DNA from 2 places in the Streptomyces sp. NBC_00271 genome. Region 1 is predicted to be linked to the other one. Evidence: riboswitches for the same ligand, from Rfam matches in the RefSeq annotation. Region 1 holds a riboswitch; the other holds the start of a gene.
The links. A riboswitch is a leader RNA that binds a small molecule or an ion and turns the genes downstream of it on or off. The one in region 1 is predicted to bind ZMP and ZTP.
Positions count from the first base shown of each region.

Region 1 (15,722 bases):
CCCCCACGCGCGCGCCGGCGCCCGCTGGCGTTCCGACCGCCGCGGTTCCCGTCCGCGCCCGCCTTCGTACCGGAGGGACTGCTCGGCCGCGGATCGGTGGGCCTCTTCAATGAGCTCTGGTACCGGAAGGCACCCCGCGCGCGTACAGGTGAGCTACAGCGGATCCCGGCCTTCTTCCACCCGCTCGACGGGGTGCCGCACTGGAACCGGATCTACGGGCGCGGTGGCTTCGTGCAGTACCAGTTCGTCGTCGGACACGGGCGCGAGGAGGCCCTGCGGCGCATCGTGCGGCGCATCGCCGAACGCCGGTGCCCGTCCTTCCTCGCCGTCCTGAAGCGTTTCGGCGAGGGCGATCCGGGCTGGCTCTCCTTCCCGATGCCGGGCTGGACCCTCGCCCTGGACATCCCCGCGAACCTGCCGGGCCTCGGCGCCTTCCTCGACGAGCTGGACGAGGAGGTGGCCGGGGCGGGCGGACGCGTGTACCTGGCGAAGGACGCGCGGCTGCGGCCGGAACTGCTGGCCGACATGTATCCACGGCTGACCGAATTCCGGGAGCTGCGGGCCGAGTTCGACCCGCGCGGGGTGTTCACCTCCGACCTGTCCCGCCGCCTCGACCTCTAGAACCGGTCGACCGTCCCGCCTCCTCACCCCTCAAGGAGTTGTCATGAAGGACGCCTTCGGAGCCCCCCAGTCCCTGCTGATCCTCGGCGGCACGTCCGAGATCGCGCTGGCCACGGCACGCCGTCTGATCGCCCGGCGCACCCGCACGGTGTGGCTCGCCGGACGGCCCTCACCGGCCCTGGAACGGGACGCCGAGCACCTGCGCGGACTCGGCGCGGACGTCCGTACCCTCGCCTTCGACGCGCTCGACCCCGAGTCCCACGAGACGGTCCTCGGCAAGGTCTTCACCGAGGGCGACCTCGACATGGTGCTGCTCGCCTTCGGGGTCCTCGGCGACCAGGCCCGGGACGAGCGGGAGCCGGTGGCCGCCGCCCGGATCGCGCAGACCAACTACACGGGGGCTGTGTCGGCCCTGCTGGTGTGCGCGCGGGCCCTCCAGACGCAGGGGCACGGCTCCCTGGTGGTGCTCTCCTCGGTCGCGGGCGAGCGCGCCCGCCGCTCCAACTTCATCTACGGGTCGAGCAAGGCGGGCCTGGACGCCTTCGCCCAGGGTCTGGGCGACGCGCTGCACGGCACCGGCGTCCACGTGATGGTCGTACGCCCGGGGTTCGTCCGTACGAAGATGACCGCGGGGCGCGCGGAGGGACCCATGGCCACCACACCGGAGGCGGTCGCGACGGCCGTCGAGGTGGGGCTGCGACGGCGCTCGGAGACGGTGTGGGTGCCGGGGGCGCTGCGGCTGGTGATGGCGGCGCTGCGGCACGTACCGCGAGCGGTGTTCCGCCGCCTGCCGATCTAGCTCGACGGCGGCTGCCCGGCTCGACCGCCGCTAGCGGCTGGCGATGGTCCCGCGCTCCACGTCCACGTGGCCCGCCTGCGGTGGCACCACGGATCCGCCGAAGGCGAACTCCCGCAGCTTGCGCCACACACTGTCGGAGCCCTGCTCGTAGAGCGCGAACCCCGTGCAGGGCCACTCGGCGTCGTAGTCGGCGAGTTCATGGAACGCGCGGTCCATCGCCGCGTCGTCGATGCCGTGCGCCACCGTGACGTGCGGGTGGTACGGGAACTGCAGTTCGCGCGCCACGGGACCGGAGGCGTCGCGGACCCGCTGCTGGAGCCAGGTGCAGGCCTCGGCGCCCTGGACGACCTTCACGAACACCACCGGTGACAGGGGCCGGAAGGTGCCGGTGCCCGACAGCCGCATCGGGAAGGGCCGGCCGACCACGGCGACCTCGGTCAGATGCGCCTCGACGGCCGGCAGGTCGGCGGCGTGGACCTCCGTCGGCGGCAGCAGGGTGACGTGCGTGGGGATGCCACAAGCCGCGGGGTCGCCGAAGCCCGCGCGCCGCTCCTGGAGCAGGCTGCCGTAAGGCTCCGGGACCGCGATCGACACGCCGATCGTTACGGTCCCCACGTCGTCTCCTGTCGTCGTGTCCGGTGCGTCGTCGGTCGCGTCACCGGTTGCGTTGTCCTTCGCGTCGCCGGGCGCGTTGTCTGGTTCGTACTCAGCCGTCCGGCTATCGACTGTAAGGCCACGGCTGTGCTGTGGGCAGGCGCAGCCGTAGTGATGTGCAGCGCTCTGCCCAGTGGTACGTGTGTGCGGTCGTACGCCTCAGTGCTTGGCGGGCAGGAAGCCCACCCGGTCGTACGCCTGCGCGAGCGTCTCCGCGGCGACGGCGCGCGCCTTCTCGGCTCCCTTGGCCAGGATCGAGTCGAGCGTCTCCGGGTCGTCCAGGTACTGCTGGGTGCGCTCACGGAACGGGGTCACGAAGTCGACCATGACCTCGGCGAGGTCCGTCTTGAGCGCACCGTAGCCCTTGCCCGTGTACTTCTCCTCCAGTTCCGCGATACCGGTACCGGTGAGGGTCGAGTAGATGGTCAGCAGATTGCTGATACCCGGTTTCTGCTCGCTGTCATACCTGATGACGGTGTCCGTGTCGGTGACCGCGCTCTTGACCTTCTTGGCGGTGGTCTTCGGCTCGTCGAGCAGGTTGATGAGGCCCTTCGGCGTGGACGCCGACTTGCTCATCTTGATCGACGGGTCCTGGAGGTCGTAGATCTTCGCCGTTTCCTTGAGGATGTACGGCTTCGGGATCGTGAAGGTCTCGCCGAAGCGGCCGTTGAAGCGCTCGGCGAGGTCGCGGGTGAGCTCGACGTGCTGGCGCTGGTCCTCGCCGACCGGGACCTCGTTCGCCTGGTACAGCAGGATGTCGGCGACCTGGAGGATCGGGTACGTGAACAGGCCGACGGACGCGCGGTCCGAGCCCTGCTTGGCGGACTTGTCCTTGAACTGGGTCATGCGGGAGGCCTCGCCGAAGCCGGTGAGGCAGTTCATGATCCAGGCGAGCTGGGCGTGCTCGGGGACATGGCTCTGCACGAAGAGCGTGCAGCGGTCCGCGTCGAGACCCGCGGCGAGCAGCTGCGCGGTGGCGAGCCGGGTGTTCGCGCGCAGGTCCGCCGGGTCCTGCGGAACGGTGATCGCGTGCAGGTCGACGACCATGTAGAAGGCGTCGTGGGACTCCTGCAGGGCCACCCACTGGCGGACGGCGCCGAGGTAGTTGCCGAGGTGGAACGAGCCTGCTGTGGGCTGGATTCCGGAGAGCACGCGGGGACGTTCAGAGGCCATGTTCACCATTCTCTCAGGTGCACCCGGGAGCTCGGGAACAGGTGGGAACAGAGCTCTCCCCGGAAGGAGGACCCGGGCGGATACTCGAGGCACGTGCTGGCGGCGGACGGGGGACACGCATGGCGGGCCGAGGCGGACGGGTGAGATCGGGGATCGCGGTGTTCTCGGGTGTGGTGCTCGCCGTGCTGGCGGCGCACCCGGCGGGGGCTTTGGCACCGGCCGCGGGGCACAGAGGGCCGGACATGGCCCTGGTCATCGAGGGCGGCACGGGGCGCACGACCGCACTGCACTCCGGGGAGCGGGACTTCACACGGCTGTGGGACCTGCTGACTCCCACCTACATGGGGACGGTCCGGGTGCCGGACGCGTGGACGGCGGGCGACTTCCCGCGGGTACGGGCCACCGTGATGTGGGGCCTGAGCGGGGTCGGGGGCTGGCCGCAGACCGACAGCGCGCCGGGGGGCGATGTCGCCATGGGGCGCCAGGACCAGCTGTTCCTGGCCGCGGACGGCACGCCCTGGGTGCGCACGGACCCCTCGCCCGACGTCGTGGACGACGACATCCGCTGGCACCGCGCGTCACGCTCGGTGTACGAGCGGGTGGTCGGGCGGGGGCAGCTGCTCGACGCCGCCGCAGGCGCACCGGCCTCGAAGCGGGGTGTCGAGGAGCGTGCGCGGTGGGTGCTGCCCGGCCTTGGCGCGGGTCTGCTCCTCGGGGTCGGCGGCGCCTTCCTGGTACGCCGCGCGGCGGCCCGGCGGGATGGAGCCGGACCGCCGCGGGAACCACGACAGGAGCTGATCGACCTCTGATCCAGCAGGTGGGTCAGCCGAGGTCGATCTCCGGGTAGAGCGGGAACGGGGCCAGCAGGTCGGTGGCGCGGTGGGAGATCTCGTCGGAGATCTTCGCGTCCAGGACGTGCTGGGCCTTGGACGGGGCGCCCTTGGCGGTGGTGCCGGGCTCGGCGGCGGTGAGGACGCGGTCGATGAGACCGGCGATCTCGTCCATCTCGGTGGTGCCCAGACCACGGGTGGTCAGCGCGGGCGTGCCGATGCGGATGCCGGAGGTGTACCAGGCGCCGTTCGGGTCGGCGGGGATGGCGTTGCGGTTGGTGACGATGCCCGAGTCGAGCAGCGCGGACTCGGCCTGGCGGCCGGTGAGGCCGTAGGAGGAGGCGACGTCGATCAGGTTGAGGTGGTTGTCCGTGCCGCCGGTGACCAGGGTGGCGCCGCGCCGCATCAGGCCCTCGGCGAGGGCGCGGGCGTTGTCGACGACGGCCTGGGCGTAGTCGCGGAACTCGGGGCGGCGGGCCTCGGCGAGCGCGACGGCCTTGGCGGCCATGACGTGCGGGAGGGGGCCGCCGAGGACCATCGGGCAGCCGCGGTCGACCTGCTCGGCGAGGCTCTCGTCGCACAGGACCATGCCGCCGCGCGGGCCGCGCAGCGACTTGTGCGTGGTGGTGGTGACGATCTGGGCGTGCGGGACGGGGTCGAAGTCGCCGGTGAGGACCTTGCCCGCGACCAGACCGGCGAAGTGCGCCATGTCGACCATCAGGGTCGCGCCGACCTCGTCGGCGATCTCCCGCATGATCCGGAAGTTCACCAGGCGGGGGTAGGCGGAGTAGCCGGCGACGATGATCAGCGGCTTGAACTCACGGGCCGATGTCCGCAGCGCCTCGTAGTCGATGAGGCCGGTGGCGGGATCGGTGCCGTAGGAACGCTGGTCGAACATCTTTCCTGAGATGTTCGGGCGGAAGCCGTGGGTGAGGTGGCCGCCCGCGTCCAGGGACATGCCGAGCATGCGCTGGTTGCCGAAGGCCTGGCGCAGCTCCGCCCAGTCGGCCTCGCTGAGGTCGTTGACGTTGCGGACGCCCGCCTTGGCGAGGGCCGGGGCCTCGACGCGGGCGGCGAGGACGGCCCAGAAGGCGACCAGGTTGGCGTCGATGCCGGAGTGCGGCTGGGCGTAGGCGTGCTCGGCGCCGAAGAGCTCGCGGGCGTGCTCGGCGGCGAGGGCCTCGACGGTGTCGACGTTGCGGCAGCCGGCGTAGAAGCGGCGGCCGACGGTGCCCTCGGCGTACTTGTCGCTGAACCAGTTGCCCATGGCCAGCAGGGTGGCCGGGGAGGCGTAGTTCTCCGACGCGATCAGCTTGAGCATCTCGCGCTGGTCGGCGATTTCCTGACCGATGGCGTCGGCGACGCGGGGCTCCACGGCCCGGATCACGTCGAGGGCGCTGCGGAAGGCGGTGGACTCGGTGGAGAGGGGCTCGGGCATGGACGGCCTCCGGACGTGGCGTTCAGCGTTCACGGGTCGGCCCAGGCGCACGGCACACAGTTCACGGGCCGCTCCCCGATGGTCGATCCCATCCCAGCGCGCCAGTCACGGCCCGTCGCCAGCCTACCGGGCGCGCCGGATCGCCGGGTTCCCTCGTCCACCATGCGAGCGACGATATGAAGGGAGCCACGAGCCAGACCCCCGTGCGGCAGCGATCCCTGGGCTGCAGGAAACGGAGATTCCGTGACCACCACCGAACGACTCATCGCCTCGGCCGACGCGCACGGCGCGCACAACTACCACCCGCTGCCGGTCGTCGTGGCGACGGCGGACGGGGCCTGGATGACGGACGTCGAGGGCCGCCGCTTCCTCGACCTGCTGGCCGGCTACTCGGCGCTGAACTTCGGCCACGGCAACCGAAGGCTGCTCGACGCGGCGAAGGCGCAGCTGGAGCGGGTGACGCTGACCTCGCGGGCCTTCCACCACGACCGGTTCGCCGACTTCTGCGCGCAGCTCGCGCAGCTGTGCGGCATGGAGATGGTGCTGCCGATGAACACGGGTGCGGAGGCGGTGGAGACCGCCGTGAAGACGGCCAGGAAGTGGGGGTACCGCGTCAAGGGCGTCCCCGACGGCCGCGCGAGGATCGTCGTGGCGAGCGACAACTTCCACGGCCGTACGACGACACTCATCAGCTTCTCCACGGACGCGGAGGCGCGGACGGACTTCGGGCCGTTCACGCCGGGCTTCGACATCGTGCCGTACGGGGACCTGGCCGCGCTGCGGGCGGCGGTCACCGAGGAGACGGTCGCGGTGCTGCTGGAGCCGATCCAAGGCGAGGCGGGCGTGCTGGTGCCGCCGCCCGGCTACCTCGCCGGGGTGCGGGACGTGACGCGCGAGCGGAACGTCCTCTTCGTCGCGGACGAGATCCAGTCCGGGCTGGGCCGCACGGGCCGCACCTTCGCGTGCGAGCACGAGGGCGTGGTGCCGGACGTGTACGTACTGGGCAAGGCGCTCGGGGGCGGGGTCGTACCGGTGTCGGCGGTGGTGGCGAGCAGGGAGGTGCTCGGGGTGTTCCGGCCCGGTGAGCACGGGTCGACGTTCGGCGGGAACCCGCTGGCCTGCGCGGTGGCGCTCGAGGTGATCGCGATGCTGCGGTCGGGCGAGTACCAGCGGCGCGCCGCGGAACTGGGTGACCACCTACACCGGGAGCTGGGGCTGCTGACGGGCTCGGGGCATGTCACGGCGGTGCGCGGGCGGGGGCTGTGGGCGGGCGTCGACATCGCCCCCGAGTACGGCACGGGACGCGAGATCTCCGAGCGGCTGATGGACCGGGGTGTCCTGGTCAAGGACACCCACGGGGTCACGGTCCGGATCGCCCCGCCGCTGGTCATCAGCAAGGAGGACCTGGACTGGGGGCTGGCTCAGCTGCGTGCGGTGCTCGGCGCCGACTGAGCGCCCAGGGGCTGTCCGGCCGGACAGGCCCTGGCTAGAGGATCACGTGGGGCAAAAAGCGGGCGTACTCGTCCGTGATCAGCCCGGACGACTCGCGGATGCCGAGCCCCGCCGACTCGCCGTCCACGACCCAGGCGCCGAGGACGACATGGTTGCCGTCGAAGGAGGGAAGGGGGGCCAGTTCCTGGTAGCAGCAGGGCTCGTCCTCGCGTACGACGGGGGCGGCGCCGGGCGCGTGCACCGTCACCCCGGCGCCCTCGCGGCCGAGGAGCGGCTTGGCGACGTACCCCTGGGTGGTGGCCAGCTCCCGGGGTCCGTCGAGGTGGGCGGGGAGGAGGTTGGGGTGGCCCGGGTACAGCTCCCAGAGCACGGCGAGGAGGGCCTTGTTGCTGAGGAGCATCTTCCAGGCGGGCTCGATCCACAGGGTCGTGCCCGTACCGCCGCCGTTGTCGAGGGTGTCCAGGACGTGGTCGGCGAAGCGGTCGGTGGTGAGCCACTCCCAGGGGTAGAGCTTGAAGCAGCTGCGGATGAAACGGAGCTGGTTGTCGACGAAGCGGTCGGAGAGGGGGTCCCAGCCGATCTCCTCCACCGAGATCCAGTCGGTGTCGAGCCCTGCCTGTTCCGCCGTCTCTTTCAGGTACGCGACGGTCATCAGGTCCTCGCCGAGTTCGTCGTCGGCGGAGTGCGCGAAGTAGAGGGGGCTGCCCGGCGGGAGGAGGGCGGCCTGCTTCTTCCAGGCGGCGACGAGGCGTTCGTGCAGGGAGTTCCACTGGTCGGCGCCGGGGAAACGGTCCTCCATCCAGAACCACTGGGGGCTCGCCGCCTCGACGAGGGACGTCGGGGTGTCGGCGTTGTACTCCAGCATCTTGGCGGGGCCCGTGCCGTCGTAGCGCAGGTCGAAACGGCCGTAGACGGACGGGAGTTCGGCGCGGCGCCGCCAGGCCTCGGCGACCGCCCGCACGACGCGCGGGTCGGTGATGCCGAGGTCGGCGAAACGGTTCTCCGTGACGATGTACTCGGCCGCCGCCAGGCACATGCGGTGCAGTTCCTCGACGACCTCCTCCAGCGCCTCCACCTCCGGGAGCGAGAAGGCGTAGTACGCGCTCTCGTCCCAGTAGGGGCGCAGGGAGTCGTCCGGGTAGCGGGTCAGGGGGTAGATGAGGCCCTGTTGCTCGACGATCTGCTGCCAGCCGACGCGGGGCTCGATGGTGCGGCGTTCCATGGCGTACGGGTCCGATCGGTGCTGGGCGCGCGGCCTACGGCTACGGGTGAGGTGAGGTGACGTGGTGTCGCGTCGCTCAGCCGCCGGAGCTGCCCTTGCCGCTGCCGAAGCCGCCGCGGTCGACGGAGTGGTGGCTGCCGCCGCTGGTGCTGCTGCCGGATCCCTTGCTCGCCTTGGTGAAGGAGCCGCCGTCGATCCAGCTGCCCTTCTTCTTGCCGCCGTAGTACCAGCCGCTGCTGACCGAGGTCTTGGTGGTTTTGGTGGTCTTGCAGTTCTTGTCGGCGACGACCTTGTAGCCCTTGAGCGAGGTGTAGCTGTCGCGGTCGACACAGCGCTTGTCCGGATCCGAGGAGCAGGCGGTGAGGGCCGCCGCGAGGAGTCCCATGCCGCCGAGTACGACCGTGCCCGAGCGCAGTTGCCGTCGTGTGTCCGCCATTTTCGATCCCCCGTTGTTGTCACAGTGCGTCCTGCTGAGCACCCTGCTGGGCGCAAGCGATCAGATTAGAGAACGGCTGAGACAGGTGGGCGGCAACCCCCTCCTTTTCGGCGTCCCCTACAGTCACTTCGTGCTCTTTGGAATGGTGTGCGCACTTGGTGCGGCGGTCTGCTTCGGTACGGCGACGGTGTTGCAGGCGATCGCCGCGCGGGCGGCGGCCGACAGTGGCGGCTCGGGCGGGGACGCGGCGCTGCTGCTGCGCGCGCTGCGGCAGTGGAGGTATCTCGCGGGCCTCGCGCTGGACGGGCTGGGCTTCCTGTTGCAGATCGCGGCACTTCGCTCCATCCCCATCTACGCGGTCGGGGCGGCGCTGGCGGCGAGCCTCGCGGTGACGGCGGTGGTCGCCGCGCGGCTGCTGCAGGTGCGGTTGAGCGGGGTGGAGTGGGCCGCGGTGGGGGTGGTGTGCGCGGGGCTGGCGATGCTCGGGCTGGCGTCCGGGACGGAGGGCGGCGAGGCCGGGTCCATGACGCTGAAGTACTGGATGCTGGGGACCGCGGTGGTGGTGCTGCTGCTCGGTCTGGTGGGCGGGCGGATGTCCGGGCGGGGCCGGGCGTTGGTCCTCGGGCTCGGGGCCGGGTTCGGTTTCGGGGTCGTAGAGGTCTCGGTACGACTGATCGACGACCTCGCGCCCGCCACGCTGCTGACCAACCCGGCGACGTACGCGCTGCTCATCGGCGGAGGCGCCGCGTTCATCCTGCTGACCTCGGCGCTGCAGCGCGGCTCGGTGACGACGGCCACGGCCGGTCTGATCATCGGCGAGACCGTCGGACCGGCCCTGGTGGGGGTGATCTGGCTGGGCGACCGCACCCGCGAGGGCCTGGCCTGGCTGGCGGTACTGGGGTTCGCGGTGGCGGTGGCGGGCGCGTTGGCACTGGCACGGTTCGGGGAGGCGCCGGTGGAAGAACCGGCGAAGGAGCCGGTGGAGGAGGGGTGACGGGGCGGGCCGGGAAGTTCGTCGCCCTGACGTGGGACGACGCGGGCCTGTCCGATCTACATGCGCAGCCGGCACATGAAATGCCGGGCCGCGTCACGGCGTTCGCGATCGAGCAGGAAGTTCGGCTCGTACGGGGTGTCGTGAATGCCCCGGATCGACGCGGCGTCGGCCGGGTCGTTCTGTGGGACGGGCAGCAACTGGACTCGTCCGTCGCCTTCGACCTGCCACTCACGGACGCATACGGCGCGAACATCCCGCCAGGAGACCTCGCGGCCGCCCTGCGCGACGTACTGGCCGACTGCCCCGAACGCGAGGTCGGGGAGGAGTCGCGCGACGCCTTCGGAATCCCCGTGATCGACGCCTCCGCCGCTGTCCACGACTTCGTCGGCCGGCCGCGGTTCCACCTCTCGGACGCACTGCAGGCCGCAGCGGCGGCCTTCGCCCGCCGAGACGATGAAGGCTCTGTTGTCGTTGGCGTCACAGGAACGCACGCCGTACTTCCGATCCTCCTGGAAACGGGGGAGTTGGAGCGCATGCGGAAGAACGCCGACGATCCCTACTGTCGTGCGGTCTACGACTTGGCGGACTGGCTTACGGGGCGCTGACTGAGCGCTTCACCGAGTTGGAGTCCCGTCGCCACCACCTGTGCCCCCGCCCCCCGGTCGGGGGCACAACCGTTGTCCGGGGCCTCAGGCCATCGCCTCCACGATCCCGTCCCACAACCGGACCCTCGCCTCGAGGGCCAGCGTCGCCGTTTCGACCGCCTCCTGCCAGCGCGTGTCGTCCGTGCCGCAGAGGTCGGCCACCATTTGCATGGCCATGGGGGTGTGTTCCTCGCCGTCGACCTCGATATGTCGGGCCAGGTAGTCGCAGAAGAGCGGGAAGCGGTCGGTGCCCTCCTTCTTGATGACCTGGTCGAACATGTCGGGGATGAGGTCCTCCCGGGAGAGGGCGAACGCGGCCGCCCGGCAGTGCAGCGGCCGGTCCGAGATGATCTCGAAGGTGGTGCGGACGAACTCGGCGGCCGGCGCGGGGACTTGGGAGACGCGGAGTGCCGAGGGCACGTCGTGGCCCTCGGTGACCAGGGCGAGGAAGGTGTCGATCCTGGTCGCGTCGGCGTCCGCCTCGGTCATGCCCGCGCGGTACAGCTCGAAATGGCTGGTGAAGCCGCCGTTCAGTTCGTCGCTCTCCTCGACCAGGACGATGTCGTTGATCAGGCGCCGGCTCACCTCCGTGCCGCGCGGCACCCAGGGGACGTCGACGCAGGTCAGTTCCCGTTGGAGGGACTTCAGGAGCGACATGAAGTCCCATACCGCGAACACATGGTGCGCCATGAACGTCGCCATGTCCTCCCGGCTGTTTATCCGCTGGTAAATCGGGTGGGTGGTGACCTCCTTCCGTGCGGGTTCGATCACGGAACGCGCCCGCTCGATTCCCTCGTGGTTCATATTCCAGTCGTACCTGGACATGGGATCTCCTTCTTGGTGGCAGATGGGGGCCACAACGCGCGGCGGATGGCGATCGTGCAGCTTTATCGAAGGGTCTCGCAAGCACTTTCTGAAATTACGGGAGAGTTACCAGGAGTATCGATCGACAGAATGTGTCAAGATAACCAAAAGATAAACAAACGGTCACGATCCGGACACTCAAGAAACTTCGTTGAAGATTTGAACGCGCTGTATGCGCTTTCCGTACTCGGTGGCGTGACCAGGAATCCCGTAACCGTCACCGTGGCGTATCACGTGATCCCGGGCCGCGAGACCGACTTCCACTCCTGGGGGTGGGCCGTGCTGCGGGCGAGCTCGCGCGAACCGGGCTTCCTGGGGGGTGGTGTACTTGCCGACGGAGAGGCGGAGTGGCATGTGGTCTACCGCTTCGACAGCGAAGGGTCAGCCCTGGCCTGGGAAGACTCGATCATCCGGGCGCAGTGGGCCACCCGGGCGGACCCGTTCGCCCGGGAGACGGGCCGGCGGAGCGTGCGAGGTTCCAAGAGCTGGTTCGACGCCCAGACCGGCGCGCCGAAACCGCCGCCGGCACCGATCCCGCCCGCGAAATGGAAGCTGTGGTTCATTAATATGAGCGCGGTTTTCCCACCGGTGCTCTTATTCAATCTGCTCGTGATTCCGTATCTCGGCGGTCTCAATCCGCTCATCCGAACGCTGCTGCTGTGTCTGTGTGTGACGGCCCTCGTCACCTGGATTCTCATGCCGCGCCTTCAGCGATTCTTCAAGAAATGGCTGTACCCACCGCTCCAGGCGCTCCGCGGACGCCACAAAAGACGGACCGCGTAGGCCCGAGAACGATCAAAGGGAGGTGGGCGGGTGAAGACCCTGCTCATCGACAATTACGACTCGTACACGTACAACCTGTTCCAACTGATCGCCGAGGTCAACGGCGAGGAGCCGGTGGTGATCCTCAACGACGCCGCCCCCGACGGAACAGGCGGAAGAATTCCGGATCTCTCGGAATTCGACAATGTGGTGGTGTCGCCGGGCCCGGGGCACCCGGCCGAATCCCGTGACTTCGGGATCAGCGCCAGAGTGCTCGCGGAGTCCACGATCCCGGTGCTCGGTGTCTGCCTGGGCCACCAGGGCATCGCACTCGGGGAGCGGGGCCGGGTGCTGCCCGCCCCGGAGCCCCGGCACGGGCATCTGTCGAGAATCCGGCACGACGAGCGGGACCTGTTCCAGGGGCTGCCGCAGCACTTCACCGCGGTCCGCTACCACTCACTGTCCGTGCGCGAGCCGCTGCCCGGGACGCTGGAAGCCACGGCCTGGTCCGAGGACGGCGTCCTGATGGGACTGCGGCACCGCACCCGGCCGCTGTGGGGGGTGCAGTTCCACCCGGAGTCCGTCCTGACCGAGTACGGCCACCGGATGCTCGTGAACTTCCGCAACCTCACGGCGCAACGCGCCCGCAAGACCCGTACGAAGAACACCGCGGTCACCCCGTCCGCGGCGGCCATCCCCGCCCCCGCCGCGCCCTCCCGCACCGCGCGGACCGTCCGCCCCGCCCACCGGCTGCACACCCGCCGCATCGCCACCGCCGTCGACGCGGAGGCCGCCTTCACCCGCATGTACGCCGCCTCCCCGCGGGCGTTCTGGCTGGACAGCGCGCGCGTCGAGGAGGGGCGGTCACGGTTCTCGTTCTTCGGTGACGGCTCCGGGCCGCTGTCGGAGTTCGTCCGGTACGACGTCACGAGCGGCCGTTGCGAGATCGAGCGGGCGGGCCGGCCGCCGCGCAAGGTCCGGGCGAGCGTCTTCGACTACCTCAAGCGGCAGTTGGCGAACCGCCGCGTGGACGCCACCGGGCTGCCCTTCGACTTCACCGGCGGATACGTCGGCTACTTCGGGTACGAGACCAAGGCCGACTGCGGCTCCCCCAACCGCCACCGGGCCGAAACCCCCGACGCCTGCTGGCTGTTCGCCGACCGGCTGATCGCGGTGGACCACCAGGAGGGCTTCACCTACGCCGTCTGTGTGGCCGAGGACACCCCCCAGGCCACCCGGGAGGCCACCGACTGGCTCGACGGCGCACTCGCCCAGCTCACCTTCGTCGGCCCCGACCCGCAGCCGTTACCGCCCGCTCCCGTGTCGGCCGAGCCGGACCTCGCCGCCGAACCATGGCTCGTCCGCGACCGGGCCACCTACCTCGCGGACATCGAGGCCTGCGCGCGCGAACTCCGTGCGGGCACCAGCTACGAGATCTGTCTGACCAACGCGGCCCGGCTGCCCGCGCCGCCCGACGCGTACGACTTCTACCGGGTGCTGCGCCGCGTCAACCCGGCGCCGTACGCGGCCTTCCTGCGGTTCGGCGACCTCGACGTGGCGGGCGCCTCCCCCGAGCGCTTCCTGCGGATCACCCGCGGCGGCGTCGCCGAGGCCCGGCCCATCAAGGGCACCGCGCCCCGGGGCGACACCCCGGAGGAGGACACGCGCCTGCGGGACGCGCTCGCCGCCGACGCCAAGACCCGCGCCGAGAACCTGATGATCGTCGACCTGCTCCGCAACGACCTGGGCCGGGTCTGCCGGACCGGGACGGTACGCGTCTCCCGGCTCATGGCCACCGAGACCTACGCCACCGTGCACCAGCTCGTCTCCACCGTCGGGGGCCGGCTGCGCCCGGACACGGACGCGGTGGACTGCGTCCGCGCCTGCTTCCCCGGCGGCTCGATGACCGGCGCGCCGAAGCTGCGCACCATGGAGATCATCGACACGCTGGAGACCGAGGCGCGCGGGGTGTACTCCGGGGCCCTCGGCTACCTGGGGTGCAGTGGCGGCGCCGACCTCAGCATCGTCATCCGTACCGCCGTACTCGCGGACGGGCTGACGCACCTGGGCGCGGGCGGCGCGATCGTCCTCGACTCCGATCCGGCCGCGGAGTACGACGAGATGCTGCTGAAGACGGCGGCGCAGATGCGGGCCCTGCGGGAGCACCAGGAAGCCACCCCGGCAGGAGTGAGCGCCCGTCGGGCGGACACCCCCCGCCGAGCCGCCGTAGAGGAGCCCGCCCGGTGACGATCCCCACCTCCACGCCGACTCCGCGGTCGCCGACCGGCACCCACGCCGACGCCGACGCCCCCGGCAACCTCGCCACCCATCTCGCCGCGCTCGCCGAGCGGCGCGGCTGGGGCGACCGGATCGCCTTCCACCAGGGTCACCGGGCCTGGACGCACCGCGAGGTGCACGAGCTCACGGGCCGCGCGGCCGGTGTGCTCGCCGCGCACGGCGTGGGCGCGGGCGACCGGGTGCTGCTCGCGCTGCCCGATGGGATCACCTGGGTGGCGGCCTTCCTCGCCGCCGCCCGGCTGGGCGCCGTCGCGGTCCTGGTCAACCCCGAACTGCCCCCGGCCGAGCACGCGTTCATGGCCGAGGACGCCAAGGCCGTGCTCTGCGTGACCGGGCCGGGCCTGGAGGACCGCTTCACCGACCGTGTGCGCCTCGGCGCCGATCAGCTGATGGCGCTCACCGCCGACGCCGAGCCGGCCGCCGCGCACCCGGTCGACGCGCACACCCCGCTCTACGTCCAGTACACCTCCGGCACCACGGGCCGGCCCAAGGGTGTCGTGCACTGTCACGGCGACCCGAAGACGTACCACGACCTCATCGGCCGGCGGCTGCTGCGGATCACCCCGGACGACGTCACCCTGTCGGTGTCGAAGCTGTACTTCGCGTACGGCTTCGGCAACGCCTTCGTCTTCCCGCTCTTCTCCGGCTCCTCCGCCGTCCTGGTGGACCGGCGTCCGAACCCGGCCGCCGTGGACGAGTTGGTCGCCCGGCACCGGGTCACCCTGCTCTACTCCGTGCCTTCCGCGTACGCCGCCCTCGTCGCCGACCGGGGCAGCGGCCACGCGACCTGCTTCGCCTCCGTACGCGCCGCCGTGTCGGCCGGGGAGGGCCTGCCCGAGGGGCTCGAGAAGCAGGTCGCCGATCTGCTGGGCGCGCCGGTCCTGGAGCAGATCGGCTCCACCGAGGCCGGTCACGCGTTCTGCGCCAACAGCTTCGAGCACCACCACCCGGGCACGGTCGGCCGCCCGGTCCCCGGCTTCGAGGTGGAGCTGCGCGACGGCGCCGGTGTGCCGGTGGAGGACGGCGCGGAGGGCGAACTCTGGGTACGCGGGCCGACGTTGACGCCCGGCTATCTGAACCGGCCCGAGGAGACGGAACGCACCCTGGTCGGCGGCTGGCTGGCCACCCACGACCGGGCGCGCCGGGAGCCGGACGGCAGCTACCGGCACCTGGGACGCACCGACGACCTGGAGATGGTCGGCGGGATCACCATCTCCCCGCTGGAGGTGGAGGCCGTGCTGCGGGCCCATCCGGCGGTGAAGGAGGTCGTGGTCGCGGCCATGACCGACTGGCGCGGCTTCAGCCGGCTGCGGGCCTTCGTCGTCCCCGTCTCGCCCCTGCCGCCCGGTCTCTCCGGACTGTCCGGGCCGTCCGGTCTCGAGGCCGAACTCGTGGGCCTGGCACGCGAGCACCTCGCCGCGTTCAAGGTCCCCAGAGCCATCAGCTTCGTCCCGTCCCTGCCCCGCACCCCGACCGGAAAACTCCGCCGCCACCTCGTCCGCCAGGGCGCCTGGTGACCACCGCGGCACCACGAC
Region 1 covers NZ_CP108070.1:7,127,592-7,143,313, reverse strand. The annotation lists gene OG798_RS32580 (FAD-binding oxidoreductase) at 1-621, shown strand, start outside; gene OG798_RS32575 (decaprenylphospho-beta-D-erythro-pentofuranosid-2-ulose 2-reductase) at 665-1,420, shown strand; gene OG798_RS32570 (2'-5' RNA ligase family protein) at 1,451-2,035, opposite strand; gene trpS (tryptophan--tRNA ligase) at 2,234-3,247, opposite strand; gene OG798_RS32560 (hypothetical protein) at 3,388-4,056, shown strand; gene OG798_RS32555 (glycine hydroxymethyltransferase) at 4,070-5,566, opposite strand; ZMP/ZTP riboswitch at 5,548-5,634, opposite strand; gene rocD (ornithine--oxo-acid transaminase) at 5,759-6,967, shown strand; gene OG798_RS32545 (glutathionylspermidine synthase family protein) at 7,002-8,189, opposite strand; gene OG798_RS32540 (hypothetical protein) at 8,266-8,625, opposite strand; gene OG798_RS32535 (DMT family transporter) at 8,768-9,619, shown strand; gene OG798_RS32530 (hypothetical protein) at 9,616-10,224, shown strand; gene OG798_RS32525 (DUF3050 domain-containing protein) at 10,309-11,088, opposite strand; gene OG798_RS32520 (hypothetical protein) at 11,323-11,910, shown strand; gene pabB (aminodeoxychorismate synthase component I) at 11,941-14,136, shown strand; gene OG798_RS32510 (AMP-binding protein) at 14,139-15,704, shown strand.

Region 2 (15,722 bases), 3.2 Mb from region 1:
TGCCCGGCCGCCGGTCGAGGTGTCCTCGAACCCGGTGGTGGATCCCTGGGGATCCGCCACCGGGTTCGGGACCCGCGCGCCGCTCCCCGTCCCCACGGGTTCGGCGCAGTGGGGCCGCCTCCGCGCGAGGAGGCCCCTGCCGGCAGCCCACGACCGGGGGAAGCCGTGGGCTGGCGCGGCCCGAGGGCCCAGAGGCGGAGAGGTGAACACGGTCGCTCCCTGGGCACCGCCCATCCTGTCCGACCGGGACCCGCCGCGTCGTCGTGCGCGCGCCGAACATCGCGCTACTCGGAATGCAGGAGATGAGCTCAGCCATGTCCTCCGGAGGTAGGACGGACTGCGGGGGCGGGACCCCCGCACGGTCGTCGGCCCGGGGCGGGGCCTGCTCGGGGGTCCGATGGCATGATGAGGGCGTGATCGGTGAACCTGCTCGGCCCGGAGCCAAGAAGTATGTCCTGTTCGACGTCGATGGCACGTTGATCGATGCGGTGGACAACCAGCGCCGGGTTTGGGGGGTGTGGGCGGAGCGATACGGACTCGACCCCGATGAGGTCCACCAAGTGGCCTTGCGGACAAGGCCGATGGAGACCTTCGCGCAGGTCCTTCCGGACCGTGACCCGCAGGAGTGCCTGGCCGCACTGCATGAACTCGAGGACGAGGACGTCCGGTCCGGCGTGTACGCGGCCTTCGACGGTGCGTCCGAGCTGCTGGACGCTCTGTCGCCGGAGGCCTGGGCGCTGGTGACGTCGAACTATGAGCACCGGGTGCGCGGCCGCTTCGCCCGCACCGGCCTGCCGGTCCCGAGGATCATCGTGGACGCCGCCTCCGTCGAGGAAGGCAAGCCCTCGCCCGCCCCTTATCTCCTGGCCGCCGAGCGGCTCGGTGCCCAGCCGCAGGACTGTCTGGTCATCGAGGACGCACCCTCCGGCGTGCAGTCCGGACTGCGTGCCGGGATGACGGTGTGGGGGGTCAACGCACCCGCCGCGGTGGACGGGGTGCACCGTCACTTCGGGAGCCTGCGCGCAGCGGTCCGCGACATCCTCGCCGTCACATCCCGGTCCCCGGCCGCGACCACACCATCGCCGAATCGATGAAGGACCAGCGCAAACACCGTGGCTGAAAGCCGCTCTGGTTGCCCTTCAGCCGGAGTGATCGAATCGGTACTCGATTCAATTTCGGTGGTGAGGGGTCTCCTCGTGCGTTCCATGTCCTACTTGGATCTTCATCGTCGGTTTTCGGTGGAGATCGACGCGGAGATGGAGGCCACGCTGGAAAGACTCTCCCCTCAGGCCGGCGCGGTACGGGCCGCGGTCGCGGAACTCGTGCGGAACCGCGAGTTCACCTACCCGCTCTCGGTGCTGCCGCTGATCGTGCATGCCGTGGAGACGGGCGCGCCCGAACCGGCCGTGCCGCTGGCCGTCGTGCATGAGCTGTGGTGGATCTCGGCGTGCCATCTCGACGACCTGGCCGACGGGCAGAGCGCCCAACTCGCCGGAGACCTCGGCGCAGCCGAGGCGCTGCTCGCCGCGCTCGTCAGCGGGACGCCACTCCCTCTGCTCGTCGTCCAGTCGCAGGCCGTCCCGGAATCGGTGCGCGGCGCTCTGTCGGCCGAGATCGTGAAGTGCTGGATCGTCGCGGCCGAAGGCCAGTTGAGTGACCTGCGTGGAGGCGCGGCGACGGCCACGCGTGACTCGGTGGTCACGGCCTACCGAGGGAAGTCGGGCGCCCCCTTCAGCATGGTCACCGCAATGGCCGCCGAATTGGCGGGTGTCGAGAAGGAGAGAGTGGAGCTCTGGCGCGATTTCGGCGATGTGTTCGGCATCCTGTGGCAGATGTTCAACGACCAGGAAGACGTCCTGTCCGGCCGCAACGAGGACCTTCTGAACGGCACGGTGACGTATCTCCTGGCATGTGCGCTCGATACGTCCGCGTCCCGCTCCACCGAGCGCATCCTGAGGCTGCACGCCGACGCGAGGAATTCCCGTGACGCCCGAGCGGAACTCATCGACACCCTTCTGGCGCCGGCCGTTCTTGGCCGCTACGAGGACGACATCGACGAGTTCCGCGGCGAAGCGCACCGCATTCTGGACGAACTGGGCGGCGACGAGTCTTACTTGTCGGTGATGCGGAATCTGGTGGACGAATCGTCCAGGATGCTTCTGCGTGCCGACCTAGATGAGCAGATGGCCCTCCAGTTCGTCGATGAGTGAGCGCGGGGCCGGCGGTCGATCGTCCATGGTCGTCATTGCAGTTCCTTCCGGGGCGTCTCCGGACGTGTGGCCGCGGCCGTGATCTCCGGGTGGTGGAGGTCGAAGGCGGGGGACTCGCTGCGGATGCGCGGCAGGGTGAGGAAGTTGTGGCGCGGCGGGGGACAGGAGGTCGCCCACTCCAGTGAGCGGCCGTAGCCCCATGGGTCGTCGACCTCGACCTTCTCGCCGTACTTGGCGGTCTTCCAGATGTTGTAGAAGAACGGCAGGAGGGAACTGCCGAGCAGGAAGGAGAAGATCGTCGAGATGGTGTTGAGAGTGGTCAGGCCCTCCACCGCCAGATAGTCGGGGATACGGCGCTGCATTCCGTTCGCACCCAGCCAGTGCTGCACCAGGAACGTGCCGTGGAAGCCCACGAACAGCGTCCAGAAGGTGATCTTTCCGAGGCGCTCGTCGAGCATCTTGCCGGTGAACTTCGGCCACCAGAAGTGGAATCCGGAGAACATCGCGAACACGACCGTACCGAAGATCACGTAGTGGAAGTGCGCCACCACGAAGTACGAGTCCGAGACCGGAAAGTCCATCGGCGGCGAGGCGAGCATCACACCGGTCAGACCGCCGAAGACGAAGGTGATCAGAAAGCCGGTCGCCCACAGCATCGGGGTCTCGAAACTCAGCGACCCCTTCCACATCGTTCCGATCCAGTTGAAGAACTTCACGCCTGTCGGGACGGCGATGAGGAACGTCATGAAGGAGAAGAACGGGAGCAGTACGCCACCGGTGACGTACATGTGGTGCGCCCACACGGTCACGGACAGACCGGCGATGGAGATCGTCGCGGCGATCAGGCCCATGTAGCCGAACATCGGCTTGCGGGAGAACACCGGGATGACTTCGGAGATGATGCCGAAGAACGGCAGGGCGATGATGTACACCTCTGGATGGCCGAAGAACCAGAAGAGGTGCTGCCAGAGGAGGGCACCGCCGTTCGCCGCGTCGAAGACGTGGGCACCGAACTTGCGGTCCGCCTCCAGCGCGAACAGGGCGGCGGCCAGTACGGGGAAGGCCAGCAGCACCAGAACACCCGTGAGCAGCACGTTCCACACGAAGATCGGCATGCGGAACATCGTCATGCCGGGAGCGCGCATGCAGATGATGGTCGTGATGAAGTTGACCGAGCCGAGGATCGTGCCGAAGCCGGAGAGCGCCAGACCCATGATCCACATGTCGGCGCCGACACCGGGTGAGCGGACCGCGTCCGACAGCGGCGCGTAGGCGAACCAGCCGAAGTCGGCCGCTCCTTGAGGGGTCAGGAACCCGCCCACGGCGATCAGCGAGCCGAGGAGATAGAACCAGTACGCCAGCATGTTCAGCCGCGGGAACGCCACGTCGGGCGCGCCGATCTGCAGCGGCATGATCCAGTTCGCGAAACCGGCGAACAACGGCGTCGCGAACATCAGCAGCATGATCGTGCCGTGCATCGTGAACGCCTGGTTGAACTGCTCGTTCGACATGATCTGAAGCCCCGGCCGGGCGAGTTCGGCGCGCATCAGCAGCGCCATCACCCCGCCGACGCAGAGGAAGCCGAACGCCGTGACCAGATACAGCGTGCCGATCGTCTTGTGATCCGTGGTGGTCAGCCACTTCACCGCGGCGAGTCCAGGACGCCGCGCACGCGCGGGAAGGGCTGCGGGCGGCGTCGTCACTGTGGTGCTTTCCATGCCCCGCCTGTGTCCGCCGCCGTCCCCACCGTCACACTTGAACGAAGCGACGAGCGTCACACCCGCACCTGTGACGATCGCGCACCTGCCGGACACCTACGGATCATGAGCAACGACGAGACCTTCGCCGCTGCCTATCGCGAGCACTACTGGGCGGTCAGCCGCTATGTGGCGAGGCGACTGGACGGCCGGAGCAGTGATGTCGAGGAGGTGGTGGCGGAGGTCTTCACCGTCGCCTGGCGGCGCCGGTCCGACCTCCCGCCGTCCCCGCTTCCCTGGCTGTACGGGGTGGCACGCCACTGCCTGGCCAACGCCGTACGCGGCTACGGGCGCCGGCGCAGGCTCCTCGACCGGATCGGCAACGACGAGAGCGCGCACGGCAGACAGGTCGTCGACAGCCCCGACTCCGCGTCGCCGGGCGACTGGGTGCACGAGGCGCTGGCCCGGCTCTCCCCGGCCGACCAGGAGGTACTGCGCCTCACCGCCTGGGAGGAACTCGGCGTCGACGAGGTCGCCGTCGCCCTCGGCTGTGGCACCCGCGCCGCGGCCATGCGCCTGCACCGCGCCCGCCGCCGGCTCAGAGCCGAGATCGACCGTATGGACATCACCGTGGCCGGCGGCACTGCGTCGCCCCGCCGCGACACCCCGAAGGAGCACGGCCATGGCTGACGAACTCGACATCCTGCGCCGCGCCAACCCGGTGCCGTCCACCGACCCCCGCTTCCACGACCGCCCCCTCGACCCGCACGCGCAGCGCCGCCTCAACCAACTGCTGCACGGCGAACGGCACCGCCCGAGATCCCGTCCGCTGCGCCGCTGGATCTGGAGCGTCGGCACCGCGGCCGCCGTCGGTGTCGTCGTCCTGACGCTCACGCTGTCGGGATCGACCACCACCCCGGCCGTGGCCGCACCCCGCCCGCTGATCGTCGAGGCGGGCTCCACCCCCGTACCCCTGGACCGGCTCGCCGACCGAGCGGCCGCGTCCGCGGGCTCGCAGCGGCTCGTCCAGGGCACCCACGTACAGACCTGGAGCATGGGCCTGACCTCCGGGCCGGGGGCCCGGCCGCCGATCACCCTTCCCGCGGAACGCGTGGTCCGCTGGAAGGCCGACGGCAGTCACACGGAACTCGTCGTGGCGACCGACCCCCGCCACCCGGGCAGGCCGGTCCTCACCGACGCCGACCCCGTCCCCCGCACGGTCGAGGACGGGCACGTCCTCAGCCGGCAGACCTACCCGCCGAGCTGGAGCGACGCCCCGCCGGTGGCCCGGCCGCCGCACGACGCCGAGCGGCTGCGCGCCTACCTCGAGGAGATTGACCGCACCGAGACCATGGACACACCCCAACTTCTTGACGCGGTCGGAGAGTTGCTGAACAACTGGACGCTGGGCGCCCGGGAGGACGCCGCGCTCGTCCGCGTCCTCGCCGACGCGAAGGGCCTGCGCCCGGCCGGAGCGGTCACCGACCGGCTGGGCAGGCAGGGACAGGCGTACGTGTACGAGGACACCGCGCACTCCGCGCGCCGGATGCTGGTCCTCGACCCGAGGAGCGGCGCCGTGCTCGGGATCGAGGACACCGTCACCAAGGACGATCCCGAGTACGGCGTCGAGGCCGGGGACGTGATGTCGTACAGCGCGTGGATGCGTTGAGCGGACCCCGAGCCCTGTGAGCGAACCCGCAACGCTTTACCGGAGGGCGAGTTGGCGCTCGGCCCCGGTCACGGTCTGCTCCAGCAGGACCGCTATCGTCATCGGGCCGACACCGCCCGGCACCGGCGTGATCAGCCGGGCCCGCTCGCGGGCGGTGTCGAAGTCGACGTCGCCGACGTTCCCGGGGTTGTAGCCCGCGTCGATCACGACGGCTCCCGGCTTGATGTCCTCACCGCGGATCAGCCGGGGCCGGCCCACGGCGGCCACCACGATGTCCGCCTCGCGGACGAGCGAGGAGAGACCGGTCGTCCGCGAGTGGCAGTACGTCACCGTCGCGTCGCGGCCGAGCAGCAGCATCCCGACCGGCTTGCCGAGGATCGCGCTGCGCCCCACCACGACGGCGCGACGGCCCGCCGGGTCGACGTCGTACGCGTCGAGGAGCCGCATGATGCCGCCGGGGGTGCAGGACACGAAGCCCGGCAGCCCGAAGCTCATCGCCGAGTACGAGCTGAGCGTCACCCCGTCGACGTCCTTCTCCGGCGCGATGGCCTCGAACGCCGCCCGCTCGTCGATGTGCGGTCCGACGGGGTGCTGGAGCAGGATGCCGTGCACGGTCGGGTCGTCCGACAGCGCCTTCAGCGTGTCGACCAGCTCGGCCGTGGTGGTGTCGGCGGGTAGGGCGACATGCCGGGACTCGATGCCGGCCTTGCGGCTGCGGTTCTGCTTCATCCGGACGTAGGTGACCGAGGCGGGATCCTCGCCGACCAGCACCGTCGCGAGACACGGCGCCATCCCCGTGCGCCCGGTGAGTGCGGCCGCGCGCTTCGCGGTCTCCTCGACGATGCGGCGCGCGAGACCCGCGCCGTCCATGAGCTGGGCCTGGGACATGAGCTACTCCTGAGCGTCGCTGACACAATCGCCCAGGCGCGCGGCAAAGACCCGTTCGTCAGGCCGCTCCCCGGTGGTACTCCACCTCAGCGCCAGTCACGGCCCGCGACCAGGGTAGCTCGTACGATCAGCTGCCCGACTCGGCGGCAGCGGGCGCCGCCGTCGGGTCGACCCCGGCCAGGAACCCCCTGGCCTGTGTCTCGATGGTCACGGCGCCGATGGCCCCGGCCCAGCGGGCGATCTCGCCGACCAGCGCGACGGCCCCGGCCTCGTCGCCCGCGTCGCGTGCCAGCACCGCCAGGAGCAGTTGCTGCGAGAGGGTGCCGGGGACGGTCCCGGCCCGGGCGCCGAGCTCGGTCGCCCTGCTCCAGCGCTTCCGTGCCCGTGCGTGGTCACCGTGATCGTGGTGGTGATCGCCGAGGTGCCGCAGCGCTTCACGGACGAGCAGATCGTCACCGGAGTCGTGTGAGCCGCCTGCTCCACCTGCTTCACCCATTGCACCTGCCTCCCCCGCTTCACCGGCGCGCAACGCGGCTTCGTAGTGGCCGGGCGCGAGGTCCCGCTCGGCGAAGAGATTGTCGGCGACGAGGCCCAGGTACATCTCGGCCCAGCCTCGGCGCACATCGTCCGGGGCCCCACCGCGCAGCCGCTCGGCGTGCGTGCGGAGGGCGTCGAGCGCGTCCGGGTCCTTGCCGTCGGGCCCGGTACGGAAGGCACCGTCGACGCGCACCTGCCCGAGGTATCCGTGGCGCAGCCGGAGGAAGTCCAGATCCCAGCCGACGTCGGAGTGCGCCTCATCGGCGAGTTTCCCGTCGAGGCTCTCGACGAGGACCTCGACGAATTCCTCGGCGGCGGCGAGCCGTGGCCCGGCCAGGGAGGTCCCGCCGAACCAGTCGCTCTCCAGGGCGACTTCGGCGGCGGACAGTGCGAGACGGGCACGGGACCGCGGATCGGTGGCCTCGGCCGAGTCGAGCAGGCGCGTAGCGCGTTCCCAGCGACCGCCGATCCTCAACTCCCTTGCAGCAGCGATGAGTTCGTCGAGCGGTACGGCCGTACGAAGGGTACTTGCGGTGTTCGTCATGGCAGGAAAAGTAGTAATCAGAAAAACTATCCACAAGAAAACTATCTACGGAGTGGCGCATGGAAGATGTGAAGGCAGGAGATGTGAAGGCGGAAAAGGCGGAGGCCGCGCGGGGGCAGGTGTCTGCGGCGGACTCGGTCGACCGGCACGTCGCGGTCTGGGCGAAGGAACTCGACTGGATGGACCCGGTCAAGGAGGAGATCTTCGTCCGGCTCGCGATCCTGGCCCGGCACGCGGCCCAGGCCCGCCGGGACGTGCTCGACTCGGACGGGCTGCAGCACTGGCAGTTCAAGGTGCTGCTGATGCTGCGCAGACTTGGCCCGCCCTACGCGGCGAGCCCCTCGCAGCTCGCCGACATGCTCGGGCTGACCCGCGGCGCACTGTCGGCGCGACTGGGTCCGCTGGAAGAGGACGGGCTGATCGCCCGTAGCCACCACACGGCCGACCGGCGTCGCGTGGAGGTGCGGATCACCGACGCCGGATACGCCGCCTTCGAACAGCACGCGGTGTCGGAGGACCGGGGTGAGAACGCGCTGCTCGCAGTACTGACCCCAGCAGAGAAGCGGACGCTCGCAGACCTGCTGCGGAAACTGGTCGTGGCAGCCGAGGCCGCTGCGAGCGCGAGCGACCCATCTCGGCCTTCGCCGAGAAGGTCCAGGTCAGGCGAGAGTTGATCTGGACCTTCGGCCAGTTCCTTCCTACTCGTCCCATGCCTGGAGCAGTGTGTGTTCGACGATCTTGCCGTCCCGCAGCGAGATCATCGAGCTGGCGAGTACCCGCACGCCGTCCGGGTACTGGCAGGACTCGGTGAACGCGACGTGGTCGCCCTGGACGACACACTCTTCCAACTTGTGGGTCATGTCGCGGCTGTAGACGTCGTTGAGCATCTCGGCGATCTCGCCGCGACCGTGTTTGATCATCGGGTGACTTGGCTGGGTGTTGCGGTCGACGATGGTCATTTCCGCGTCGTCCGCGTAGAGCGACAGGAGATCCGCCGCACTGTGTCCTTCTATGCCCCGGCGTAGCGCTTCGGTGTCGAAGGCGGGGCCTGCCATGGTGCCCATGTCGACCTCCTTGGAAGGCCGCGGTCCGCCACGGAAGGGACCGCGAAGGGCCTCTCTACCGAGCGTCCTCCGCCCCATGGCACACGGCAAGCCCAGCCGGTGCGATGCGCCTCTCGGGTGAGGAGCGGGGGAGGGCCGTGACCGGGCGCCGTCCGGGACCGTTGCTGCAAGCATGATCTCAACACGACGTATGGTCGCCGCCGTTGGTCTCGCCGTCGGTGTCACGGGGCTTGCCGCGCCGATGGCGTCTGCGGCCGAGGCCTCGGACGCGGGGAAGCTGAACCCGATCACCCAGCTCGACGCGCTCGCCGTCAGCGACATCCCCGCGGAGCACCAGGCCGACTTCCCGCGCATTTCCGAGCAGCTGGGCGGACTCAACCGCCTGAACGACCTCAACCAGTTGCACCAGGTCACCGACCTGGTCGCACCCGTCACCGGACTCCTCCCGGGCCTCCAGGCCTAGGGCCTGTCCTTTGGGTCGGGTCTGGGCCTGTCCGCCCGCGTCTGCCCCCGGCACCCCGTGCCGGGGGCAGACGCCGGTGTCGTGGGCAGAGTGAAGGAAACTTCGTACCGAGAACGCGCGGCGATCGGCTCTCCTCAGCCCGCCGTCGCGAGGAACTGGGTCGCGGCCAGCTCCGCGTAGAGCGGGTCCCCGGCCACCAGTTCCCGGTGGGTGCCCACGGCACGTACGCGGCCCGCGTCCATGACGACGATACGGTCGGCCATCGTCACGGTGGACAGCCGGTGCGCGACCACCAGGACCGTGGTCGTACGGGCCACATCGGCGACCGTGTCGCGCAGCGCGGCCTCGTTCACCGCGTCGAGCTGCGAGGTCGCCTCGTCCAGGAGCAGCAGGCGGGGGTGGCGCAGCAGCGCGCGGGCGATGGCGACCCGCTGGCGTTCGCCGCCGGACAACTTGGTGCCGCGGTGCCCGACGAGCGTGTCCAGGCCGCGCGGCAGCCGGGCGACCAGCCCGTCGAGCCGGGTCGTCTTCAGTACCCGCGTGACATCGGCGTCGTCGGCCTCCGGGTTGCCCAGCAGCAGGTTGTCGCGCAGGGAGCCGGACAGGACCGGGGCGTCCTGCTCCACGTATCCGATGGCCGACCGGAGCTGGGGCAGGTCCCACTGCTCCAGGGGACGGCCGTCGACCGTGATGACGCCCGCCTCGGGGTCGTAGAACCGCTCGATCAGTGAGAACACGGTGGTCTTGCCGGCGCCGGAGGGGCCGACGAAGGCGGTCATGCCGCGGGCCGGGACGGAGAAGGTCACGCCGTGGTGGACGTACGGCAGGTCGTCGTCGTACCGGAAGCGGACGTCGTCGAAGGCGAGCGCGGCCGGCGCGGCGCCGGGGGTCGGCAGTGGAGCGGGCAGCGCGTCCGGTTCGGCGGGCAGCCGCAGCGCCTCCTGGATGCGGGCGAGCGCGGCGGCGCCGGTCTGGTACTGGGTGATCGCGCCCACGACCTGCTGGATCGGCGACATCAGATAGAAGACGTAGAGGAGGAAGGCGACCAGTGTGCCGACTTCGATCGCGCCGGTCGCGACCCGTGCGCCGCCCACCGCGAGGACCGTGATGAAGGCGATCTGCATCGCGAGACCGGCCGTGTTGCCCGCGGCCGCCGACCACTTGGCGGCCCGTACGCTCTGCCGCCAGGACTCCTCGGCCGCCGCGTGGATGGTCTGCTCCTCCCGGTGCTCGGCACCCGACGCCTTGACCGTGCGCAGCGCACCCAGGATCCGCTCCAGCGAGGCGCCCATCACGCCCACGGCGTCCTGCGCCTGCTTGCTGGCCCGGTTGATGCGGGGCACGATCACGCCGAGCACCGTGCCCGCGCACAGGATCACCCCCAGGGTGACGCCGAGCAGGACCACGTCGACCAGGCCCATCATCACCACCGTCGCCACCAGGGTGAGACCGCCGGTGCCGATGCCCACCAGCGAATCGGTGGTGACCTCGCGCAGCAGCGTGGTGTCGGAGGTGATGCGGGCCATCAGGTCGCCCGGTTCGCTGCGGTCCACGGCCGGTATCCGCAGCCGCAGCAGATACGAGGACAGGGCGCGCCGCGCGCCGAGCACCACCGACTCGGCGGTGCGCCGCAGTACGTACGAACCCAGCGCCCCCACCGCGGCGTTGGTGACCACCAGCGCCGCCATACCGATGAGCGCCCGCCCGATGGGCCGGTCGTGCGACAGGTCGTCGATGAGCCCCCGCGCCACCAGCGGCAGCACCAGACCGGTGGCGCCGGTCGTCAGCGCCAGCAACGCGCCCGCCAGCAGCGCCCATCGATGCGGTCGTACGTACCCGAGGAGCAGCCGCCAGGCGGGCGGTCCGGCGTGCGGCTCTGCGATGCTCACGGTGCTCCTAGCGGGAGTTCGGTGCGGAGCATTCAGGCTACGTCGGCGCGGCCCCCGGAGGGGAACGGGCCACCCGGTGGCAGGGGCGGCCTCGCCCGCCTCACCAGGGGCGCAGCCCTGTGCGGTAGGCCAGGTCCGAGCGTTCAGGGAGCGAATCTCCCACACCTTTCCGGAATCCTCACCGGTTCTCCCCCGTTGACACCCCGCGCCCGCCCTCCTAGGGTCACGCCTACGTTCCGAACGTGTGACGACATTTCGAACGGTTGAAAGGCAACTGGCCCGTGCATCACCGGAGTTGGAACACGTGTGGACGTAACCCCGCGGCGCAGCCCGATATGCGTTCAGGTGCACACCGGCAGAGGGGTCACCCCCGTCAGCAAGACCCGGATGCCTGGGCGACGACGCGTCGATCGGCGATCCGCGAGGCGCCGAGGCTCCTGAATCCCCACTCCACAATGTTGCGGAGAACCTGACCGTCGGTCACCTCGTCAGGGAATACTGGTGGCTCACTCCCATGGAGATGCGCACCAAAGACCCCCGACGACCTCGGCGGTCGCGTGCGCATCTGCAAGGTCGCCGAGCCGATCCGCCGCGGCGCACCGCTTCACCTCACGTTCGGGCTGTTCAGGGCGCCCGGGATCCACCCGTACGGCACCCATACGCGGGGACCTCACTCTGGGCGCGGCACGGCACCGACTCGCGCTCGACCGGCTCGTCGGCCGCTCGGCTCGCTCAACCGCCTCCTCCTCACCGATATCTGATACGCCGTCATCTTTCTCAACGACGAGAAGAACAAGGAACGATCACCATGCGCAATCGCAGAGCCGCCCTCGCCGCCATCGCCGGAACTGCCTCCGTCGCCCTCACCATGTCCGCCTGCGGCGGCGAGAACAGCACGGGCAGCTCCAAGGGCGGCACGATCGGCATCGCCATGCCGACCCAGGCTTCCGAGCGCTGGATCACCGACGGCAAGAGCGTCGTCAAGGACCTGCAGGCCAATGGGTACAAGACCAAGCTGGTCTACGGCGAGAACGAACCGGCGACCCAGGTCTCGCAGATCCAGAACCTGATCACGCAGGGCGTCAGCGCGCTGATCATCGCGGCCATCGACAACAAGTCGCTGAACAAGGTGCTCCAGCAGGCCGCCGACGCGAACATCCCGGTGATCTCCTACGACCGGCTCATCCTCGGCACCAAGAACGTCACCTACTACGCCTCCTTCGACAACGAGCAGGTCGGTCGGCTCCAGGCCCGCTTCATCATCGACAAGCTCGGTCTTGAGCAGGGCAAGGGCCCGTTCAACATCGAGCTGTTCGCCGGCTCCAGCGACGACAACAACACCAAGTACTTCTTCAGTGGCGCGTTGCACCTTTTGCAGCCGTTCCTGGACAGCAAGCAACTGGTCGTCCAGTCCGGCCAGACCGCGCTCAACCAGGTCACCACCCTGCGCTGGGACGGTGCCACCGCGCAGAAGCGCATGAACAGCATCCTCGCCACGTCGTACAAGACCAAGACGGTGGACGCGGTCCTGTCGCCGTACGACGGCATATCCATCGGCGTCCTGGCGGCGCTGAGGTCGGACGACTACGGCTCAATCAGCAAGCCCCTCCCGGTCATCACGGGACAGGACGCCGAACTGGCCTCGGTCAAGTCGATCCTTGCGGGTCAGCAGGCGCAGACCGTCTACAAGGACAGTCGACTGCTCGCCGATGTCGCCGCAAACATGGTCGACGACGTGCTCAACAAAAGGAAGCCGCAGCTCAACGACACCAGGACCTATGACAACGGCGCCAAGGTCGTGCCCGCCTACCTGCTGCAGCCCATCAGCGTCGACAAGACCAATTACGACAGCGTTCTGGTCGCGGGCGGCTACTACACCGACGCCGAGCTCAAGTAGCCGAACAGCCATGGCCTGTTCATGCCGCGGCCTCGGCGCCGTAGCGCAGGCCGCCGAAGAGGTGCCTGGGCCGTCTGGGAACGGGCGTTGTCGAAGTGTCGGTAGAGCGTGCCGACCGCGACCCCCGCCCCCGGGCGATCTCCTCCACGTGGATGATGGAGAGAGTCTCGTATGCGCTCCGCCTGACCTGGACCGGCCTTTGCCCTGGCGACACGTAGGGGGCATGGACCACCATGTCCATGCCCCCCATACGCAGGACGGTCTACTGCGGTGCGTCCACCACCGTGCCCGTCAGCACGGGATGGTCGGGAAGCGGTTCGGCGTTGTCGTCGGTCAGCGCGAGGCGTAGCGACTCGGCCGGCTCGGCCAGTTGGTCCTTCACCGTCGGCACGGTGAAGTCGGCGGTGGTGGTCCCGGCCGGGATGTCCGTCCCCACCCACAGGTTCGCCAGGGAGAGGGCGCGCTCCGGGTCGGGGAGCTCACCGGCGTGGTCCGTCAGCCATTGCGGGTCCACGTCCTTGGTGGACAGCTCGGCGCCCTCGGTGACCGGAAGCAACCGCATCGGCTGCAGGATGTCCACCTCGGCGGGCTCGGAGAGCGAGATCCGCCACGTCAGCGTCCCTCCCTCGGTCACCCGGTCCGTGACCGGCGTCAGGGTGACCGCGGGCGCGGGGTCGTCGTTCGCCGCGGTGACCCCGCCCCGGTACGAGCCGATGACGGCGCCGCGCACGGCCTTCGCGACGACGTCGTACTGCTCGTCGTAGCCGAAGCGCGTGTCGCCCTTCACCTTCACGGGCACGTCGATGGGGGCGCTGCCCGGCCGTACCGTGACCAGCTTGTCCTCGGCCTGTCCGGTGTCCGGGTCGAGGACGGAGAAGCGGACCTTGCCGCTGCCGTGCCCGGAGACCTGGACCGGGATGTGGTAAGTGAGGGTGCCCGAGTCGCCCTCCTTGACGGTGAGTCGACCGATGTCGACGCGCGGCAGCGACGCGGCACTGGCCGCCGGGGTACCGGGGGCCCAGCCCCAGGCATCCATCAGCCAGGCCTGTCCGGACGGCGAACGCGGGGTCAGTTCAAGGGACTTGACGTGCCTCAGGTCGAGGCCGGCGCGGATGGCCGCGGTCAGCGGGACGCGCAGCTCGCGCGCCCAGTACGAGGAGGTGCGCTCGGTGCCGGGCAGCCCGTCGACCTTGACCTGGCCGAGCTCGGCGCGGTGGCCGGAGGAGTCGGTCACGGCCACGTCCAGTGGGGTGCCGGTCGTGTTCGGCGGCACGAACACGCGAAGCGCAAGGCTCTTGGCGCCCGAGAGGGACACCGGAGCGGCGGGACGGACCTTTGTCGTCGCGCCCGGCGCCGACCACTTCAGCGCGACCGCGCCGCGGCCGGCCTCCTTCTCCGTCCACCACCGAGCGAAGTGCGGCGACCTCCCCGCGGCGTCGGGGTCGAGACATGCCACGGCCGGGTCGGGGTCGAGCGCCGAGCACAGCCTGCCGCCGGTCACCTTCACCGGGGCGTCGGGCAGGAAGCCGCCCGTGCGGCGGGCGCCGACCGCGTGGGTCAGCACGCGGGCCGGGTCGGCCGAGGGGGCGCGCCGACCCGAGCCGTCGAGCAGCGGACGCACCCGGTCGTCGCCGGCGACGAACAGCCGCGCCGCGGCGGCGATGTAGGTGGCGCCGGCCTGGTGCTGCTGGTCGGCGGTCAGCCGGGTGCGGGCGCTCGTGGAGCACACCGGGTCGGGCCGCTGTTCCGGGTCGTCCCAGAAGTCGTCGAAGGAGGGTGCCTCGGACTTGCCCGGCGTCCACTCGGTGTTGAAGAAGTTGTGGTTGGCGCCGACCACGTAGACGGCGCTGTGCAGGGCGGTGCCCCGGCTGACCCCGCGCGTCCCATCGACGTACACCTCGCCCTGGAGGTCGGAGACGTCACCGTCGCAGCCGGGGAGGATCGTCGTGGACGGCACGTCGGCCACCGGATTCTGGCCGAAGATCGTCGGTCCGATGAGGACGGTCCCGCGGATCTTCCAGCGCACCGGGCCCCGGTAGCCGTCCTGCGCGGCGGGCGGCGGGTAGAGGCTGTCCATGGCGGCCCGGTTGACTCCCTCGCCGCCGCGCGAGTGGCCGACGAGCAGCACCCGGGACAGGTCGGCCTCGGCCGCGTCGGGCACGGCCGCCGGGGCGGTGCCCGGGTGGGCGGCCCAGTCGGCCCACTTGGCGAGGTGCTGTCGCACCAGTGAGGAGCGCGCCTGCGCACCGCCGTCCTCGACGTCCCCGTCCTGGCCGTTGATGCCGTTCGCCGAGATCGACACCGTCACATAGCCCTGGGAGGCCAGCAGCTTCTGGTCCTTCAGGTAGCCCTTGTGGCTCGGGATCGGCCGGGTGCCGGCCGAGCAGGGCCACTCGAGGGTCACGTCGTCCTCGGACCCGCCCGGCTTGAAGCAGGTGGGGTGGCGGCCGTGGAGGAAGAGGGCGAGCGGTCGCCTGCCGGTGGCGCCGGTGGGTGCGACGACGACGGCCTGCATCTCGACCGGCTGGGCGAAGCCGGGGAGCTTCACCGGGTCGAGGCGGTACTCGCCGGTGACCGTGCGGTACCCGCCCGGCCTGCCCGGGTCCACGGAGTTCGCCGGGAGCGGGGCCGGGGGCTGCGCGGCCTTCAGGGAATTCTTCGGTTTCTTGCCGGTGTTGTCGGCAGGCGCGTCCAACCGGCGCCCGGCCGCCAGGACTTGAAGGTCCCTGAGCGGGGTGGCTCCGCGGAGAGCGAGCCGGAACGTGTGGCCGTCCTTGGCCGCCTTCGGTATGCCGAGCAGTCGGCCGGCCGAGCGGAACTCGACACGGGCGTCGCCCACGGGTACGGCCCTGTCCGACCGCCAG
Region 2 covers NZ_CP108070.1:10,299,947-10,315,668, forward strand. The annotation lists gene OG798_RS46880 (HAD family hydrolase) at 414-1,094, shown strand; gene OG798_RS46885 (polyprenyl synthetase family protein) at 1,113-2,210, shown strand; gene ctaD (aa3-type cytochrome oxidase subunit I) at 2,243-3,928, opposite strand; gene OG798_RS46895 (RNA polymerase sigma factor) at 4,034-4,597, shown strand; gene OG798_RS46900 (CU044_5270 family protein) at 4,590-5,576, shown strand; gene OG798_RS46905 (bifunctional 5,10-methylenetetrahydrofolate dehydrogenase/5,10-methenyltetrahydrofolate cyclohydrolase) at 5,613-6,464, opposite strand; ZMP/ZTP riboswitch at 6,488-6,574, opposite strand; gene OG798_RS46910 (hypothetical protein) at 6,592-7,545, opposite strand; gene OG798_RS46915 (MarR family winged helix-turn-helix transcriptional regulator) at 7,605-8,219, shown strand; gene OG798_RS46920 (nuclear transport factor 2 family protein) at 8,244-8,609, opposite strand; gene OG798_RS46925 (hypothetical protein) at 8,782-9,072, shown strand; gene OG798_RS46930 (ABC transporter ATP-binding protein) at 9,207-10,961, opposite strand; gene chvE (multiple monosaccharide ABC transporter substrate-binding protein) at 11,770-12,858, shown strand; gene OG798_RS46940 (alpha/beta hydrolase family protein) at 13,121-15,722, opposite strand, start outside.
Region 2: linked by a shared signal. The riboswitch ahead of OG798_RS46905 (bifunctional 5,10-methylenetetrahydrofolate dehydrogenase/5,10-methenyltetrahydrofolate cyclohydrolase) and the one ahead of OG798_RS32555 (glycine hydroxymethyltransferase) in region 1 are both predicted to bind ZMP and ZTP.